DNA from 3 places in the Clostridium sp. YIM B02551 genome. Region 1 is predicted to be linked to each of the others. Evidence: predicted binding sites of a transcription regulator. Region 1 holds the regulator's gene; each other region holds the start of a gene.
What was found. The regulator HrcA, encoded in region 1, represses chaperone genes, less so after heat shock. The targets are predictions, from matches to a motif close to TGTTAGCACTCNNNNNNNNNGAGTGCTAACA.
Positions count from the first base shown of each region.

Region 2: a site for HrcA is predicted at 4,797-4,827, ahead of groES (co-chaperone GroES). Genes of this name have one in related genera too.
Region 3: a site for HrcA is predicted at 1,807-1,837, ahead of htpG (molecular chaperone HtpG). Genes of this name have one in related genera too.

Region 1 is NZ_JAKGTF010000006.1:163,511-170,663, reverse strand. It holds gene dnaK (molecular chaperone DnaK) at 1-865, opposite strand, end outside; gene grpE (nucleotide exchange factor GrpE) at 899-1,519, opposite strand; gene hrcA (heat-inducible transcriptional repressor HrcA) at 1,530-2,561, opposite strand; gene hemW (radical SAM family heme chaperone HemW) at 2,797-3,927, opposite strand; gene lepA (translation elongation factor 4) at 4,018-5,823, opposite strand; gene L1S47_RS09045 (hypothetical protein) at 6,127-6,465, opposite strand; gene L1S47_RS09040 (stage II sporulation protein P) at 6,545-7,153, opposite strand, start outside.
Region 2 is NZ_JAKGTF010000011.1:128,874-136,026, forward strand. It holds gene L1S47_RS14390 (DNA-3-methyladenine glycosylase) at 1-618, shown strand, start outside; gene L1S47_RS14395 (4Fe-4S dicluster domain-containing protein) at 837-2,327, shown strand; gene L1S47_RS14400 (O-antigen ligase) at 2,444-3,715, shown strand; gene L1S47_RS14405 (TIGR01906 family membrane protein) at 3,782-4,453, opposite strand; gene groES (co-chaperone GroES) at 4,870-5,154, shown strand; gene groL (chaperonin GroEL) at 5,170-6,795, shown strand; gene L1S47_RS14420 (type II secretion system protein) at 6,947-7,153, shown strand, end outside.
Region 3 is NZ_JAKGTF010000002.1:107,356-114,508, forward strand. It holds gene htpG (molecular chaperone HtpG) at 1-1,770, opposite strand, end outside; gene L1S47_RS03200 (PTS transporter subunit EIIC) at 1,940-4,129, opposite strand; gene L1S47_RS20535 (bifunctional diguanylate cyclase/phosphodiesterase) at 4,349-6,379, opposite strand; gene L1S47_RS03210 (GNAT family N-acetyltransferase) at 7,012-7,153, opposite strand, start outside.

The DNA of each region.
Region 1 (7,153 bases):
TAGTTCTTTGTACTAAATCATGAGTTAATTCATTGAATTTTGCTCTAGTTAATGTTAAATCTATGTGCTTTGGACCTGTTGCATCAGCTGTTATAAATGGTAAATTGATTATTGTTTGAGTTGAAGATGATAATTCAATCTTAGCTTTTTCTGCTGCTTCTTTTAATCTTTGAAGTGCCATCTTATCATTCTTTAAATCTATTCCATTTTCAGCTTTAAATGTATCTGCTATATAATCTATAACTTTTTGGTCGAAATCATCTCCACCTAAACGAGTATCTCCATTAGTTGCCTTAACTTCAAAAACTCCATCTCCTAGTTCAAGTATTGATACGTCGAATGTACCACCACCTAAGTCATATACAAATATTCTTTGGTTAGTATCCATTTTATCCATACCATATGCTAAAGCTGCAGCTGTTGGTTCGTTTATAATTCTTAACACTTCTAATCCAGCTATTCTTCCTGCATCTTTAGTTGCTTGTCTTTGGGAATCATTAAAGTATGCTGGTACTGTTATAACTGCTTGAGTTACAGTTTCACCTAAATAACTTTCAGCATCAGCTTTAATCTTTTGAAGAACCATTGCTGATATTTCTTGTGGCGAATGATCTTTTCCATCTATGCTTACCTTATGATTTGTTCCCATGTGTCTTTTTATTGAAATTATAGTTTTATCAGGATTTGTGATTGCCTGTCTTTTAGCAACTTGACCTACTAATCTTTCTCCATTAGCTTGGAATGAAACAACTGATGGAGTAGTTCTAGCACCTTCAGCATTAGCTATAACTACTGGATCTCCTCCTTCCATAACAGCTACACAAGAGTTTGTAGTTCCTAAATCAATTCCTATTACTTTTCCCATAATAATATCCTCCTATTTATCAATTAAATTTTGCTAGTTTACAACTTTAACCATTGAATATCTAATTACTTTATCAGCTTTCTTATAACCTTTTAAGAAAACTTCTGATATTTTGTTTGGACCAAAATCTTCATTTTGTTCATGCATAACTGCTTGATGAACGTTTGGATCAAAATCTCCTGAGGCATCTATTTCTTCTACACCAAGTTTTTCTAGTGCTCCATTAAATCCTCTTTGAGTCATTTCTATTCCTTTTTTTAGATCTTCAATAGATCCATCTACTGCTAAAGCTCTTTCTAAGTTATCTAGAACTGGAAGAATTTCTTTAATTACATCAGTAGTTGCATCAGTATAGATACCTTCTTTTTCTTTTTGAGTTCTTTTTCTGAAGTTTTCATATTCTGCAGTTATTCTTAGTAGTCTATCTTTTAATGCTTCAATTTCATTATTCAATTTAGTGTTTTCATCACTTAATTTTGAGTTTTTCTCTTTTAAAATCTCTTCGATTGATAAAACTTCTTCAAATTCTTTATCTTCTGAAACTTCAGATTCTTCTAAAGTTTCATCTAAGTTTGCGTTTTCCTCTACTTCCAAGTTTTCATTTTCAAATTCTTCAGTTGTATTCTCCTTTTTTGTCAAGAAATCACACCTCATCTCTCTAGTATTATTTTAAGCTTTGCTTATTAAACAAAGTATTTAGCTCTTTCATTACCTCAGCCATGATAGATATTACCTTTGAGTAATCTATTCTCCTTGGCCCGATAAGTCCTATAGTACCTAACGGTCTTTCTCCCAAAGTATATTCTGCAGTAATGACACTACAGTCTTTAGCTTGTGGTAAGAAGTTTTCATCACCAATCTTTATTGAAATACCTTTGTCTGTTGTAATAAGTTCATTAACGTATTCCTTATTATACAAAAGTTCTAGTATTTCTTTAGCTCTTTCTATATCGTTATATTCAGAGTAATTAAATATATTGGTTGTACCTTCCATAAAAACCTCCGAAGAGTTAGAGGATTTAAGGGTTTCATAAAGCAAAGAGAGCATTCCATTTAGAATCTCATCAAAGCCTTTTAACTCTAATGTTAACCTATTAATTACTTCAAGATTGATTTCTTCAATTGTTAAATTAACAAGTCTCTCATTTAATATATTATTTATTTTATTTAAAACTTCTGGGCTTAAACTTCTGCTTACTCTAAGCAAACCATTCTTTACAACTCCATTGTCTGTTACAATTATGCAAAGAACATTAAAATCATCTATCTTAACAAGCTGAGCTGATTTCATATAGCTCTTTTTAACCGAAGGCGCTTTTACAACACAAGTTAATCTAGTAAGTTCTGATAATAATGTTGAAGTTTGTTTTAACACCTTATCAACTTCAAATAATGCCATATCAATAATATATTTTTTTATCATTAACTCTTCTTCTGTGCTTAAGGTTTTATATTCCATAAGCTTATCAACATAAAGTCTGTAGCCTTTGCTTGAGGGAACTCTTCCTGCAGACGCATGAGGTTGCTCTAAATATCCCATCTCTTCTAAATCTGCCATTTCATTTCTTATAGTTGCAGAACTTATTCCTAAGTCATACTTCTTTGATAGTGTTCTTGAACCTACTGGTTCAGCTGTTTTCACGTAATCATTAATTATAGCTTGTAGAATTCTTATCTTTCTATCATCTATTGCCATAGTTTCACCTCTTTTTGTTAGCACTCACTATAATCGAGTGCTAATGACTACGATTTAAATATATTATTTCTAAGTTTTTTTGTCAATTAACAGATAGTATAATAATGTTTGCTTTTTTATTGTTTTTGAAGAAAAACTATTGTTTACTCTAAATTGCTCCATAAATCTCTATATTACTATATTTTTCAAAAATATTTACATGATTATGATAAATTCAAAGATAACAAATTCTCTGTTACTTATCTAAAATAAAGTCTTTCATAACATAATTGCTTAGTTCTATGCCTTTTTTACTTAAATATATCTTTCCTTTTTCTCGTACTAATAAACCCTCATTTATGTGAAATTTTATAACTTTTTCATAAATACTATCTAGTTCTTTATTAAATTTTCTCTTAAATATAGATTCATCAATTCCTTCTTTTTTTCTTAAACCTAAAAACATAAATTCTTCAATTAAGTCTTCTTCCTTCAAATTTATAATTTCAATCTTGGCACTTTTATTACTGTTAATAGCTTCTATATATTCCTTTATATCTTCTGTATTTTTTATTCGTTTTCCATCTATTAATGACGCTGAAGAAGATCCACAACCTAAATATTCCTCTAGCTCCCAATATACCTTGTTATGTCTGCATTCTTTGTCCTTCTTCGAAAAGTTTGAAATTTCATATTGCAAGTATCCTTTTTCATTTAAGTAATCCACACAATACTCATACATTTCTCTTTCCTCATCCTCTGAGGGTAACTTTAGTTTGTCCTCTTCCCATAACTTGTAAAAAGCTGTTTCCTCCTCGATTATGAGTGAATAGGCTGAAATATGCTCTGGATTTAGCTCTGTTATTTCACCCAAAGTGTTTTTAAAATCTTCTACTGATTGATTTGGCAGACCAAACATTGTATCAACATTTATATTATTAAATCCCATTTCTCTTGCTAAAGAATAATTACTTTTGAACTCCTCAAAGCTATGAATCCTTCCTATTTCTTTAAGAATACTATTTTTAGTACTTTGTAACCCTAAACTTAGTCTATTAACTCCATAACTTTTCATGATATCTAATTTTTCTTTTGTTAGGCTTCCTGGATTACATTCCATTGTAAACTCTAAATTCCTATTTAAGGACAATTTGTTTATTTCTTTAAGAAGCTTCTCTAAATTATCTTCATCTAAATAACTTGGAGTTCCACCTCCAATAAACACTGTATTATAACTATACTTTGATGCTTCTCTGGCTATTTCTTTGCACAATGCATTTATATATTCCTCCATCAATGCATCTTTTCCACTATAAGATGGAAAATCACAATACATGCACTTTTGTTTACAGAAAGGAATATGTATATATAAAGAAATGTTTTTCATTATAATTGCCTCCTAATTATAATTAAAACTCAGAAGGAGCATAGGATTTTAAATATACTTGCAAAATCCTTATCCATCTGAGTTTTATATTTAATCTACTTTTAAAACAGCCATGAATGCTTCTTGAGGTACTTCTACCGAACCTACCTGTCTCATTCTCTTCTTTCCTTCTTTTTGTTTCTCTAGAAGTTTCTTCTTTCTTGAAATATCTCCGCCATAACATTTAGCTAATACATCTTTTCTCATTGCTTTTACTGTTTCTCTAGCTATTACTTTAGCTCCAACAGTAGCTTGAATAGGTATTTCAAAAAGCTGTCTTGGTATAATTTCTTTTAATTTTTCTGCAATTGCTCTTCCTCTGCTATATGCTCTTTCCTTAGGAACAATCATTGAAAGTGCATCTACTGAATCACCATTTAATAGAATATCTAATTTTACTAATTCAGTTCTTACGTATCCTTTTAATTCATAATCTAAGGACGCATATCCCTTTGTTCTTGACTTAAGGGTATCAAAGAAATCATAAACAATCTCATTTAGAGGAATATCATAATGGATAACAACTCTTGTTGCTTCTAGGTATTCCATATCAATAAAGTTACCTCTTTTTTCCTGACATAATTCCATAACTGCACCTGTATAATCTGTTGGCGAAATTATTGAAGCCTTTACCATAGGTTCTTCCATATAATCTATCTCAGTCATTGGAGGTAAATTAGTTGGGTTTGTTAATTCTATAAGAGTTCCATCTGTTTTATAAACCTTGTATATAACTGATGGGGCTGTGGTTATGATATCTAAATTAAACTCTCTCTCAATTCTTTCTTGTATTATCTCCATATGTAACAATCCAAGAAATCCACATCTAAATCCAAATCCTAAGGCAATTGATGTTTCCGGTTCAAAGTTCAGAGCAGCATCATTAATTTGAAGTTTTTCTAAAGCTTCCTTAAGTTCTTCATATTTAGCTCCATCAACTGGATATATTCCTGAGAACACCATAGGTACTGCAGGCTTATATCCTTTTAAAGCTTCAGTGGTTTCTCTACCCTTTTCGGTAATAGTATCACCAACTCTAGCATCTCTTACATTCTTTATTGATGCAGTAATGTATCCAACATCTCCTGCACTCAATTGATTTATTGGTAAAAAGTTAGGTGTGAAAACTCCTACTTCTGTTACTTCGTATACTTTATTTGTAGCCATTAGTTTAATTTGAGTTCCAGGCTTAACTACTCCATCTCTAACTCTTACATAGCAAACTACACCCTTATAACTATCATAATATGAGTCAAAAATTAATGCCTTTAATGGAGCTTCTTCATCTCCTTGTGGATATGGAACCTTTTCAATAACAGCTTCTAGAACATCTTTAATATTTAATCCTGTTTTAGCTGAAATTAAAGGTGCATCATGTGCTTCAATTCCAATTATATCTTCGATTTCTCCTTTTATCTCATCCGGTCTAGCACTCGGAAGATCTATTTTGTTTATAACTGGTACTATTTCTAAATCGTTATCTAAGGCAAGATAACAATTGGCTAATGTTTGTGCCTGAATTCCCTGTGTTGCATCAACAACTAGAATTGCTCCCTCACATGCAGCCAAACTTCTTGAAACCTCGTAGTTAAAATCTACATGACCTGGTGTATCTATAAGATTTAATATATATTCTTCTCCATTATCCCTTCTATAAATTAATCTTGCAGCTTGAGATTTAATTGTAATCCCTCTTTCTCTCTCAAGTTCCATGTTATCTAAAACTTGCTCTTCCATTTCTCTTTGAGTAAGGGTTCCAGTCTCTTCCAACAACCTATCTGCAAGAGTTGACTTACCATGATCTATATGTGCTACTATTGAAAAATTTCTTATATGTTTTCTTCTTTCACTCTGCATATTAAATCCATTCTTATAAATTATTGATAATCAATAGTTAATGCTTGTTATCTTTAAGGTTATAAGAACAGCACTCACCCCCGTGTAAAATAATCAGATAAATTATAACACAAGTATCCTTCATCATGTCAACTAATTATAGGGTTTTAAGTTCAACTATTAACTTATACTTGTCTGAAAATGCTCAAAAGCCGACATTTTCAAACATGTATAAGTTAAGTTTCCTATCAAAAACCTTATATAGATATTTAGGTAATTTCATCTGCTTTTTTATATTGCTCAACTTTGAAGATAACATAACAATTATTTAAATATATTTTTTATATCCTCATAAGCTCCATCAATATTGCTTTTAATTGAGTTTACAAAGTTAAAGTTCCCCTTTAGTTTATACTCTTGGCCATTTATCTCTAAAATATATTTTCCACCATCAACCTGATGTATCTTAAGTATAGCTTTATCAAGAATAAAATTAGAAAATTCTTTTCCAAAGTCATCTTTAATGTTATCGAAATTTACTCCTTGAAGATTATTATTTTTTTCACTAAATGCTTTAGTATTTATAATGTTTATTTTAATAATCCCCAAAAATATAGTAATTAATATAATTATTAATGGTAATATTATACGTAACTTTTTCAAAAAAGCACCCCCTAGATTTTATACATATAATGCATTGTATATATCTATAAGGATGCTCATTTTTTATATTTTTATACCTTTATTTCCCATTTATATCTTCTGCTAATAATCTAGCTATATACTTTGCTGTATTTTGTGCCTCTACATTTGAATTACAATTTGCCCCTACTTCTATAAGAATTGCATTTGGACTCTGATTTTGGTTAAAAGAATCTTTTCCTCTTCTATATTCATCAATTCCTCTACTTAACCCTGGAAAGATATTTCTTGATAGTGTATTTAACTTATCAGTTAATGCTTTATTTTTTGGATAATATTGATTGTTTTGAGCTAATACAAACATTATTCTAGCAACACTTTCACCATTTATAGTTGCGGTTACTGGTGTTTTATTTTCCATAGCATCTCTATGCAAATCAATAATGATTTTAAAGCTATTATATTTTTTTAAATATTTGCTCAAAGTCTCCCCTGATCTTTTATAACTATCATCATAGGATAATGAATGAATGGTAGTATCGTGTATTGTTGCAATGCCATAGTTTTCCTCAAGCTCTTTTGTTAATGCATTTCCAACTCCTACAACACTCATATTAGGATCACTGCTTTCTGCTGTTGCTGGTGAATATGACTCCATAGTATGTGAGTGATAGATAAGTACTTCTGGCTTATCTATATTAAGCGTCTT
Region 2 (7,153 bases), on a different contig from region 1:
GATGAACTCTTAAAAAAAGCTGTAGAATATGGATATGGAATAAGACTTTTGAATCAAGATCCATATGAAATATTAATAAGCTTTATTATTTCTGCAAGGAATTCAATTCCAATAATAATGAAAACAATAAGAAGAATTTCAGAAAGATGGGGTAAGGAGTTAGATTACAAAGGAAAGAAATATTTTGCTTTCCCTACAATTGAAGAATTCAGTAAAGCTTCTTTAGAAGAAATAGTAGAAACAGGAGCTTCTTTTAGAAGTAAGTACATATATGATACACTAATTAAATTAAATGAAGCTAAAGGAAATAGGGATGATGAATTTTCCTTAGAAAGAATAACTTGTTTAGAAGATGATGAGTGTCATAGTGAATTGCAAAAATTTAAGGGTGTAGGTGCAAAGGTAGCAGACTGCATCATGCTATTCTCAATGAAAAAATATTCAGCATTTCCGGTAGATGTATGGGTAAAAAGAGCAATGCAGCATTTCTATTTAGCACCTGATGTATCGTTGCCAAAGATAAGGGTATTTGGTAGAAATAAATTTGGAAAGCTATCTGGATTTGCTCAACAATATTTATTTTATTATGCTAGAGAAAATAAAATTAAAATTGATTAAGTAGTTTAGGCAATGAGTCGATATATATATTATATTTACCATTGCCTCTTTTTAATAATGTGAAATAAGAAAAGGATAACATTAAGTAAAAAGATAAAATAATAGGCAATAAAATGGCATTTTATGAAAAAAATAATATCATGAAGATTGTTATTAATTTAACAAAAAAATATGGTATAATTGTTAAGGTATGTATATTTATATTAGGAGGTCTAAATATGTTCCAATTTGAAACTCAACTAAGTAAATTAAAACATGAAGTATTAAAAAGTGTTGCAGTATTAGCTAAAGAGGATAGACTTAATAAAGAAGAATTAGATAAAATTCCATATGAAATAATAACTGATAGTACACCAAGATATAGATGTTGTGTATATAAGGAAAGAGCAATTGTTTCAGAAAGAGCTAAATTAGCAGCAGGTTTTTTAGCTGATGGGGACAAAGTGGATGGAGAACTTATAGACATTAGACCAAATGAACAAATTGTGTATGTTATAGAAGCAGCTTGTGATAGATGCCCAATAAATAGGTTTACAGTAACTGATCAGTGTAGAAATTGCTTGGCACATAGATGTCTTGAAGCTTGTGCAGTAAACTCAATATCTATTGTTGGGGGTAGAGCATACATAAATCAAGAAACTTGTAAAGAATGTGGTATGTGTAAAACAGCTTGTCCATACAATGCCATTTCAGAAGTAATGAGACCATGTAAGGTATCATGTCCTACTGGAGCATTAATGGTAAATACTGAGGATAGAAGAGCTATGATTAATGAAGAAGATTGTGTGAATTGCGGTGCATGTATGTCAGCATGTCCTTTTGGTGCAATTTCAGATAAGAGTTTGATAGTTCCAGTTGCAAAGAGATTGGCTAAGAAAAGAAAGATGTATGCAGTAGTGGCACCAGCAATATCTGGTCAATTTGGAATGAAGGTTACTTATGGACAAATTAAGAGTGCTATTAAAAAATTAGGATTCGAAGATATGGTAGAAGCTGCTTGCGGTGCAGATGCTGTTACTGTGCATGAGTCAAATGAATTTGTGGAAAGAATGGAAAATGGAGATAAGTATATGACTAACTCTTGTTGTCCAGGTTTCTTAGGATACATAGAAAAGAAATTCCCAGATCAAGTTGATAGGATATCTGGAACAGTTTCACCAATGATAGCAACTGGTAGATATATAAAAGCAAATGATCCAGAGGCAAAGGTTGTATTTATAGGACCTTGTACAGCAAAGAAAAGTGAGGCTGTTAAGGAATCTATTTCAGATGCAGTTGATTATGTTTTGACCTTTGAAGAGTTATATGCTTTACTAGATGCCTTTGAAATATATCCTGATGAATGTGAAGATAATCAAGTTGATGATGCTTCAATTTTTGGAAGAGGTTTTGGAGTAGTTGGAGGGCTTACAGCAGCTATTGAAAATTTTGTTACTGATAAAGGAATAGAAATTGCATTTAAGCCAGTTAAAGTTAGTGGTGGAGCAGATCTAAAGAAGACTATGACATTAGCTAAAGCAGGAAGATTAGACGGGAACTTTATTGAAGGTATGATGTGTCAAGGTGGATGTATAAATGGAGCTGGAAGAATGATTGCTCCAATGAGAGCAAAAGCTGTATTTAATAAATTAAATGCAGCAGGAACTAAAAAAGCAGTTCTTGCAAATGATAAGATAGAAGGATTTCATGATATAAATCTCGAAAGATAGTTTATAATAATAAGAGCTTGTGTATGCAGGCTCTTTATTTTTGAAAAAAATACCAATATAATATAGTAATATAAAGAAATTTAGAATTTGATAATTCTCAAAAGAAGGAGGACAAAATGTATAAAAAAGAAGCAACATTGATTCTAACACTAATTGCAGGAATAATGCCACTTATTATGTATCCTTATGGAGATGACAGCTATTATTTACCTAAAACAATATTTTTATATGTTATGTGTCCTTTATTAATTATGATTTTGTTTCTTGAAAGAAAGAAATTAATTATTGATAAAAAAGATGTAACGTTAATGTTCTTTTTATTATTTGTATTAATCAGTACATTTTTTTCAATGGATATTATTATTTCAGTTTTAGGCAATGAGGTACGGTATGAAGGGTTAATAATGATAATGTTCTATGGGATTATCTACTATACAGCCAAAAGATATTTAATTATAGATAAAAAAGCAATTGGATTTATTACAGTAGTAGCGATAATTATAGCTATTTATAGCATATTTCAATATTACGGTATAGATCCAATTCCTAAAGATACTTATCATGCTCTAATAAATAATAATTCTATAGGAACTCAAGGTAATAGAAATTTTCTTTCCACGTATATTACTCTATTTCTTCCGATTATATTAGGATTATATATTTTAAAAGGGAGGATGAAATTTTTAGTTGCAGCGACAATTTTATTTTCATCGTTACTATGCACTCTAACAAGAAGTGGATGGTTAGCATTCTTAATATATTCATTAATAGGATTAGTATATGTTATTAGAAAAAATAATAAAAGTTATCTAAAAAGAATAGGTATAATATTGATAATTTTTACCGTAGTTACAGTTGTAATAAATATCAGTACTGGTGGTTCGATAACGGGTAGAGGAGAGCAGTTTGCTAAAGATGCAGGAAACATAAGTGAATATTCTGGCTCAGGGAGAATTTATATATGGGATTTAGCCATTAAAATAACTAAGGCACATCCGCTTTTAGGTAGTGGACCTGATACTTTTAGATATGTAATTGAGAAAGAGTTTAAGAATGAAGGTATTGTATGGATTCAAGAACATAATTCAGTTATAGATAAAGCTCATAATGAATTTTTGCAAATAAGTTCTACTATGGGAATTCCAGCACTTTTAGCATATTTGTTGTTCTTAATATTAGTAATTAATGATAATGTAAAAGGCATATTTAAAAATGAAGTGAGCTTCCTGTTTGGAATTACTATAGTTGGATATTTGGTTCAAAGCTTCTTTAATATAAGCGTTATAAATGTGGCACCTTTATTTTGGATGCTTTTAGGTGCTAGTAATAATATTGATGTTAAAAGAGATTTGAAAAATGATTTATTAATAAATGAAGCAATTCAATAATAATAAATAAAGATAATAAATTAGTCCTCAATAAATGTATTGAGGACTTTTAAATAAATTATAGTCTTATGACAGCCTTTTATTCTTTGATGAAAAATGCTTAATTAATTGTGGAATCAGTAAAAGTATAAAGAAAATAGCTACAATAGCTATAAGATAACTTGAAAAAACTTCTTCTGGCAGCGCATTGATTATTGGGTCAGTTACAGGATCGAATAACCAATCATTATTGTTAAAAAATATTTTGTGGAATTTTTCAAAAGACCATGAAAAATTAATTATTATTGGTAAAGCAATGAAACCACAAAGAATAAGTAATGTAATTAAGAATTTGGTATATCTTGAAAACAAGTCTTTTATATTTTTTCTATAGAAGTATATAAATATAATTATGACTATTAAGCTTATCCAAAAAAGTATATCCATTTTTAAAAATAAAATTCTTACTTCCTCGAAGTGAAACTTACCTTCAGGGGAAAACTTAAAATATTTTAATGGAAAATCTAAAAGCTTATAGCTTCTCAGATATTTCATTAATTCTGTAAAATCAGAATAAATATTTTGGGCACTCATAGACACCTGACTTGGTATATTATAGATATTCATTAATAGTTTATAAAAGGGAGTGAGATTTATAATTACCTTAAAGGCTAAAGTAATAGAAAAGATAAAATAGCATATATAAAATAGCCATTGTTTCAAAATTGTATAAATTGAAGAAGATTTTGATGTTTTCATTATATAGTTACTCCTTTTTGTTAATAATAACAAATGGTTTTAATTTAAAACCTTTATTTTATCTAGGCTTAAATAATATTTTATTATATGTAGAATATAAATGCTAGCTAAAAATACAATTAGTGTCCTGCATAATCACCTTGACGATTTTTTATATATTTAGGATATATAAGGTATGAAGATATTATGATGTTTGAAGGGGATTGATTTATATAGAAAATAATAGCATTTTAGAGAAAACGCTAAATATTTTGAAATAATCCTATATTTTGGCTAATATATAGCATATAAAAAGAACTATTTAATTTGAAATTAAAGGATTATTTATTTATTATAATAATTGTATTAGCACTCTACCTAAATGAGTGCTAACAATTTGATAAATATTAATTAATATAAATTAAGGAGGGGTTGTAATGAGAGTTAAACCACTTGGAGACAGAGTAGTAATTAAAAGATTAGAAGCAGAAGAAAAAACAAAAAGCGGAATAGTATTAACAGGAACTGCTAAAGAAAAGCCACAAGAAGCAGAGGTAGTAGCAGTAGGACCTGGAGCAGTAGTAGATGGCAACAGAATCCCTATGGAAGTTAAGGTTGGGGATAAAGTATTATTCTCTAAATATGCAGGTACAGAAGTTAAACTTGATGGAGAAGAGTACACAATATTAAAGCAAGATGACATTTTAGCAATAGTAGAATAATAAGGAGGTAATAAAATGGCTAAGACAATTATATTTGGTGAAGAAGCTAGAAGATCTATGCAAGCTGGTGTTGATAAACTAGCTGATACTGTAAAGGTTACTTTGGGACCTAAGGGAAGAAATGTAGTTTTAGATAAGAAATTCGGTACTCCGTTAATTACAAATGATGGAGTTACTATAGCTAGAGAAATAGAATTAGAAGATCCATATGAAAATATGGGAGCTCAACTAGTTAAAGAAGTATCTACAAAGACTAACGATGTAGCAGGAGATGGAACAACTACAGCTACTTTATTAGCACAAGCAATAATTAGAGAAGGATTAAAGAATGTAACTGCAGGCGCTAATCCAATGCTTATTAGAAATGGTATAAAATTAGCTGTAGATAAGGCAGTTGAAGAAATTCAGAACATTTCTAAGCCTGTAAACGGCAAAGAAGACATTGCAAGAGTAGCTGCAATTTCAGCTGGAGATGAAACAATAGGTACATTAATATCTGATGCAATGGATAAGGTTGGAAATGAAGGAGTAATTACTGTCGAAGAATCCAAATCAATGGGTACTGAATTAGACGTAGTTGAAGGTATGCAATTTGATAGAGGATATGTTTCTGCTTATATGGTAACAGATACAGAAAAGATGGAAGCAGTTCTAGAGAATCCATATATTTTAATAACTGATAAAAAGATAACAAATATTCAAGAAATACTTCCTGTATTAGAGCAAATCGTTCAAACTGGAAGAAAATTATTGATTGTTGCTGAGGATATCGAGGGTGAAGCAATGGCTACCCTAATTGTAAATAAATTAAAAGGTACATTTACATGTGTAGCTGTTAAGGCACCAGGATTTGGTGATAGAAGAAAGGATATGCTTCAAGATATAGCAGTATTAACTGGAGGAACAGTTGTATCAGAAGAATTAGGAAGAGACTTAAAAGAAACAACATTAGATATGCTTGGTCAAGCAGAAAGCGTTAAGATATCTAAAGATAATACTGTTATTGTAAATGGAAGAGGAAATAAAGAGGAAATAAAGGCTAGAATTGGTCAAATAAAGAGTCAAATAGAAGAAACATCTTCAGATTTTGATAGAGAAAAGTTACAAGAAAGATTGGCTAAACTTGCTGGTGGAGTAGCAGTTATTAAAGTTGGTGCAGCTACAGAAACAGAATTAAAAGAAAGAAAACTTAGAATCGAAGATGCTTTAGCAGCAACTAAAGCAGCTGTAGAAGAAGGAATAGTACCAGGTGGTGGAACAGCTTATGTTAATGTAATGGGCAAGGTTGCAGCATTAACTTCAGAAGTTGCTGATAGCCAAGTTGGTATAAACATAATTGTTAGAGCTTTAGAAGAACCAATGAGACAAATTGCAGCTAATGCAGGGGTTGAAGGTTCTGTTATAATAGAAAAAGTTAAAAATAGTGAAGCTGGAATTGGATATGATGCTTTAAATGGTGAATACACTAACATGCTTAAAGCTGGTATTGTAGATCCAACTAAGGTTACAAGAAGTGCGCTTCAAAATGCAGCTTCAGTAGCATCTACATTCTTAACTACAGAAGCAGCTGTAGTAGATATTCCAGAAAAAAATCCTCCAATGCCTAATCCTGCAGGTATGGGAATGGATGGAATGTACTAAAAATAAAATATTTTTACTTATAAAGGAAGGTATCTTTGGAATACCTTCCTTTATTGTTTTATAAAATAAGTTAAGAAAAATTTTAGCTTGATTAGGATTGAGCTTTTATGGCAATGCTTTAGACAAAGTTTTAGAAAGGAGGTATACAGTATTGAAAAGAAGAAAGAGAAAAGGCTTCACCTTAATTGAGGTTGTAGCAGTAATGGCTATAATAGGAATTTTAGCTGTAGCTTTAGTTCCTAGAGTATCTAAGTATATGAATCAAGCAAAAAAAGTAAAGGTATTATCACAAGTTAGAACAGTAGTGACAAATGCAGAGATGTATAATGCTAAGAATAATTCACCTATTCCTGCAGAT
Region 3 (7,153 bases), on a different contig from region 1:
ATCTTTATCTGCTTCGAATGCTTCTTTAAGTGATTCAAATACTGGATGATTAATATTTATTTCTAATATTTTATCTGCCTTAATATTTTGATTATCAGGCATAGAATTAAGTATCTTTTCCATTTCTATTGAAACTTCACCATCATTCGCTAAGCATACAGGATGATTTTTCAATCTTTTTGATGCTCTTACGTCTTTAACTTTATTCAACAAGTTATTTTTCATATTTTCAAATAAATCTTTATTTTCATTTTTATTAGTGTCTGAAGTTTCATCATTTTCATCGGATTCTATTCCTAAATCACCACTAGATACAGATTTAAATTGTTTATCCTTATAATTCATTATTGTCTTTATGGCAAATTCATCTATGTCATCAGTAAAGTATAATATCTCGTATCCTTTATCAAGAAGAAGTTCTGTCTGAGGTAGCTTTTCTATCCTTTCAATAGATTCTCCAGCAGCATAATAAATAAATTTTTGCTCTTCAGTCATTCTTGAAACATACTCACCTAAGGTTACCATTTTCTTCTCTTTTGAAGAATAGAACATTAATAAATCTTGTAGTACTTCCTTATTAGCTCCAAAATCACTGTAAATACCATATTTTAATTGTCTTCCAAAGGATTTATAGAATTCCTCATACTTATCTCTTTCATTTTTTAATATACTTTCCAACTCATTTTTTATTTTTGTTTTAATATTCTTTGCTATTAGTTTAAGTTGTCTATCATGCTGTAGAATTTCTCTAGAAATATTAAGTGATAAATCTTCTGAATCAACTATACCTTTTACAAAGCCAAAGTAATCTGGTAATAAATCAGGGCATTTATTCATAATCATTACCCCATTTGAATATAATTCTAAGCCCTTTTCATATTCCTTAGTATAGAAATCAAATGGTGTTCTTTCTGGAATAAATAAAATAGCATTATAGCTTACTGCTCCATCAACACTAATATGAATATGCTTTATAGGCTTATCGAATCCATAGTGTTTTTCAGAATAAAAGTTATCATAATCTTCTTTAGTTAATTCATTCTTATTTTTTCTCCATATAGGAACCATGCTATTAATTGTTTGTTCCTCTATGATAGTTTCATATTCATTTTCACTGCCTTCTTTAAGTCTGCTACTACTTATATCCATCTTAATAGGATATCTAATAAAATCAGAATATTTCTTTATAATGTTCTTTATTCTATATTCATCTAAATATTCATCGAAGCTTTCATCCTCTGTATTTTCTTTTATTTTAAGTATTATATCAGTACCAAATGATTCTTTTTCACATTTTTCTATGGTATATCCTTCTACACCCTTAGATTGCCACTTATATGCCTCATCACTTCCAACTGCTCTACTTATAACTGTAACATCATCTGATACTAAAAATGCAGAATAAAAGCCTACTCCAAATTGTCCTATAATATCATATCCATCTTTTAGTTCTGTTTCCTTTTTAAATTTTAATGACCCACTTTTAGCAATGACACCAAGGTTATCATCAAGTTCCTCTTTAGTCATACCTATACCAGTGTCTATAATTTTAAGTATTCTGTTTTCCTTATCTAGCGTTATCTTGATATAGTAATTATCTTTTTCAAAACTTAAGGAATCATCCGTTAATGCTTTGTAATAAATCTTATCAATGGCATCGCTTGCATTTGAAATAAGTTCCCTTAAAAAAATCTCCCTATGGGTATAGATTGAGTTGATCATTAAATCTAATAATCTTTTAGATTCTGCTTTAAATTGTTTTGTTTCCAAGTAAATCTCTCCCTTCAAAATTAAAACAATTTTTATTATCAGCACTCCCTATATAGGAGTGCTAACCCATAACTTTTATATACCACTTTTAAAAACTAATGTCAATATATGTATAAAATAAAAACCATCAGAATTTTTAATCCTGATGGTTAACTCCTTAAATTACTTTCTATTTAACTTTAAAGAACTCAGATATTTCTTTTATCTTTGATGCTAAATCTGATAACTGGTCACTCATTCTTGAAACCTCATTTATTGCTTGAGTTTCCTCTTCCACTGAAGCTCTTGTCTCTTCTGTAGATGCTGCATTTTCCTCTGCAATAGCTGATAAATTACTCATAACATCCATTATTCTAGATTTTGCTTTCTCCATAACCTGTCCAGATTTGTTCATCTCATCAATTATTGATGAAATTTCATTTATAGACTTACTAATTTCTTCAAATTGGCTTGAAGTTGCTGAAACACTAATGTTTTGTACATCCATTATTTTCACTAGATCTTCAGAAACTTTTACGGAACTTTCAGCATCCTTCATCAATTGATTTACTGCCTTATCAATTTCATCTGTAGACTGCTTAGAAGCTTCTGATAACTTTCTAATTTCATCTGCAACAACTGCAAAACCTCTCCCTGCTTCTCCAGCACGTGCAGCTTCAATAGATGCATTAAGTGCTAATAGGTTTGTTTGTTCTGATATTGATGCTATAAAGTTACTTACTTCTTTTATTTTATTAACTCCATTAAATGTTTTTTCAATATCTTTTGAAATAGTTTCAACTGCTTTCTCAGTTTCAATAGCCTTTTCATTTAATGCTTCAATCAATTCATTTCCTTTTACTACTACACTTACAACATTCTTAGATTCAATATTTAAACTTTTAAGATACTCTTGATCTTTTTCTATTATATCTCCTAATGTTGATACTTCGGTTGCTCCTTTTTGAGTGTCTGTAGCTTGTTCTACTGCACCATTAGAAATATTTTCAACCGCCCCTGAAATAGCCTCTGAAGTACTTGCTACTTTTCCGGTTATATCACTTAGATTTACTGATGAAGTTTCAATCTCTGAGGAAACTTCCTTCAGATGATTAGCAAACTTATGAAGATTTGCAATCATATCATTGAAAGAATTTGCTAAGTTACCTACTTCTCCTGATTGCTCAAGCATTTTCTCGTCTATTTCAACTGTTAAATCCCCTTTAGAAATTCTAGTTGCTATTTTTGATACATCTGATATAGATTTAGATAAAATTGTTACAAAGCCTAAGTCATCTTCACGACCAGGGGTTTTTAAATCTAGTTTTATTATTAGGAAATAGAAAATAACAAAATATATAATTCCAAATATAATACCAACTATAATAAGTAGTATAGGTTTCTCTGCTATACCAAGATTAACTAAATAATCAACTAGCCCTGCAGAAAAAGTGAATCCATTTCTTATTCCTAATAAATTAACTATAACTAATGATATTCCTGTTAATAAAGCATGTACAACAAATAGAATTGGTGCTAAAAACATAAATAAGAATTCAACTGGTTCTGTAATTCCTGTTAAAAAAGAAGTTAATGCAACTGCAATAAAGGCTCCCCCAACATATTTTCTATTTTCTTTTTTCGCAGCTGCAAGCATAGCTAAACAAGCTGACGGAAGACCAAATAACATTACTGGGAAAAATCCTGTCATGAATGCACCTGCATTAGGATCACCAGCAAAAAATCTGTTTAAGTCACCCTTAATACCATTATATTCACCTAACATTGTCCAAATTTGTGTATTTATAACGTGATGCAAACCAAATGGAATTAGTAGACGATTCAAAAATCCATACACAAAATCGCCTAATGCTCCTGCACCATAAATCCAATTAGCTAAACTAATTAAATTGCTTTGGAATAAAGGCCATGCATATCCAAGAATGATGCCGAATATAAAAGAACTACCGAAGGTAATAATTACTACTAGCCTTTTCCCACCAAAAAAGTTAAGCCATAGAGGTAATTCTCGTTCTGAGAACCTATTATAAACCTCTGCTGAAATAATTCCTATGATTATACCTGCCAATACTTTCATATCGAAAGTTTCATTAATTGCCTTAGCTACGTTAGTCATAACTAAGTATCCCATTACAGAAGCTACTCCTGCCGAACCATTATTATCTTTAGATAATCCAACCGCAATTGCAACTGCAAATATTAATGGTAAATAGCTAAAAATAACATCTCCAGAGGTGGTGATGATTTTGTTGTTAAAGTATACACCTAGACGAAGTAGTATTCCCGCTAATGGCATAACTGCAACTGGTAGCATAAGTGACTTACCTATGCTATGTAAGTACGATGATTTGCTGTTCATATGTACACCTTCCCTTATCATTTTTCTTATTTTCTATTACTGCCAAACTATTATATAAAATTCTAGAGGTCTAGGCAACTTCTTAATCTTACCAAACTTGACTTTCTTATCAATTGTTTTAAGAATGGAATTTTGTTATTAATAATTCAATTTATATAATAAAAATAATGTATAACAAAAAAAGCCATAGAACCCTCTATTTCTATGACTTTAAATATTTTAAATTAATTTAGTTTTAATTTCTTTTAATGAACTTAATTTTTCAATTTCCTCTTCTTTAATAGGCTTACTGATAAAATATCCTTGTATATAGTCGCATTTAAGACTCTCTAAAAGACTTATTTGAATTTCTTCCTCTATTCCTTCTGCTACAACTAGAATTCCTAAGTTATGCGCTAGTCCTATAATCCCGCCAATAATCTCTAGGTTTTTATCCTCATTTAATAAATTATCTATAAATGATTTATCTATTTTTAAAACATCTATAGGTAATCTTCTTAAATAGCTTAAGGATGAGTATCCTGTTCCGAAATCATCTAAGGATATCTGTATATTCATTTCTCTAAGTTTCTCTAATACAGTAATAGTATTTTCAATTGAACTAATTAATATTGATTCTGTTACTTCTATTTCAAGAAACTTAGGATCTAAATCTGCATCTTTTAACGCCGATTCAACAACTTCTATTATGTTATATGTTTCAAGCTGTTTTACTGAAAAGTTTAGTGAAAGTACTATGTCTTTATTATATGTATCTTGAATATTTTTAAAACTTTTGCAGGCTGTTCTTATAATCCATTCCCCTAAAGGGACTATAATTCCCAAATCCTCTGCCACTGGAATAAATTCACCCGGACTTACCATTCCGAGTTCAGGTGATTGCCAACGCACCAAAGCTTCAAATCCTCGTATTTTATGTTCACTTAAACTATATATCGGTTGAAAAACCAAAAAAAACTCATCTTTATGTAATGCTGATTTTAATTTCGCTTCAAAATTTATTTTGTCCAATAACTCTTTCTTCATTGCACTTTCAAAAAACTGTATATTATTCTTTCCAAGCTCTTTTGCCTTATACATTGCGGTATCAGCATTTCTCATTAGTTCTACCTGCTCAGTTCCATCACTTGGGAAAGCTGCTACACCAAAGCTTGCACTAGACTTTATTTCATTATTACCAATTATAAATGGTTTAGAAAATTCCTCTCGTATATTTTCAATGTACATGTATGCCTCTTTTTCATTTAAGTTCCTTTGAATTATTAAAGCAAACTCATCTCCACCTATTCTCCCAATCAAATCTTTTTCATTAATTGATTTTTTAAGACGATTAGCTGCCGCTCTTATAAACATATCTCCTACATGATGTCCCATTGTATCATTTATTTTTTTAAATGAATCAATATCAATGAATATTACATAAAAATAAGCTGAAGTTTTCTGAAAAGTTTCTATAAGTTCATTAATCTTGTCCATAATTGTCTTTCTATTTGGCAATTCAGTTACCATATCAAAATGAGCCATTCGATATAGCTTTTCTTCATTAAGCTTTAGTTTATTGTTTTTATCATTTAATTCGTTGTATCTAGAACTTAGTTCTGCATGAGTAACTGCAATATTATCATACATTTTCTCAAGTTCTTCCCTTTGCTTTACTTCCGTCATATACATTTTATTTACTCTATCATAATGTGCCTGATTGATTAGATGTACAACAGGAGCTATAACTAGAATTAATGCAAATAATATTATTTGAACTATTATATATATCATTCCAAATTCAAAAGGTGTGTTTGAAAGTACTAATGAATAATACATACATACTAAAAATGTTGAAATAATAGAATAGTTTAGCATAACTCTTGTAATTCTAAGTGAGGATATAATTATATTTATAAATGCTATGGTCCATATGGCTGGTCCAATATATTTATAAATTCTTATTGCTATAAAAATTAACACTAGCGAGAATAAAAATGATATCCAATGAGTAATAATTCTAGTTTTTATCCTTAAATATTGTGTAATAATGAAGCAAAAGCACAATACTAACATTACTATACTATCTACTACAGCACTTTTTAGTTCATGATGAAGTATATAATTAGTTATTGCGCCTATAATTAAAACAGGTATCCCATAGTAGCAACCTATATAATTCTCCATTCTCTCTATGGTATCAATATCATTTGATTCATTTATTACTTTTATTATGCCTGGAATAGTTTTAGGTACTTTTTTCTTTGTCACGTCTTCACCTCAAAAGAAACAATTTTATTTATAAAAAGTAAAATCTTAGAGTTTGTCCGTATATTTTTTATAAATAATATTATACCTTATTTCACCAATGTATAGAAATACTTATCCATAAATAACAATTATTTAACGCTATAATCCAATTAAATATATAAAAAAACATTCATCTTATTAATAAGATAAATGTTTACATTAAGCTAAAATTCTATAAATTAGCTTATGGATCTTTATTTACTTAACTTCATAACTGTCTCACAATGATGTGTGTGTTGAATATTTCTACCAAGTTTTCACTTAGTGTACTTTATTATTTACTTTTATTTATCCCTAATATAAGAACTAATTTAATTATTTTACTCTCCGCTCATTCAACAAATTATTAATTCCATTAATAGTATTTAACTACATTCCAATTATAAATAGCGCAATTCAAATTACATTATTGTTAGCATTTCATAAAAAAGATTGTTATAATAACATATATTTTAATTTCATGTTATATACCTTAATTAAACTTAATAAAATTCTATAATCATTACGCTATATTTTTATTACATCCTTTAAGAATATCGCGAAGCAAAATTCTACTATACAGTAGCGTTATTATATACTAAGACAGGTAATTATTATACTTGTCTTCTAAAAACATAACTTGATTTAGTATATCCCATCTTATCTTCATAAAATCTATGTGCATCAACTCTTGAAAAGCCAGAAGAAAGTGCTACTATCCCACATCCATTTTCCTTACCCCATGTTTGTACATGT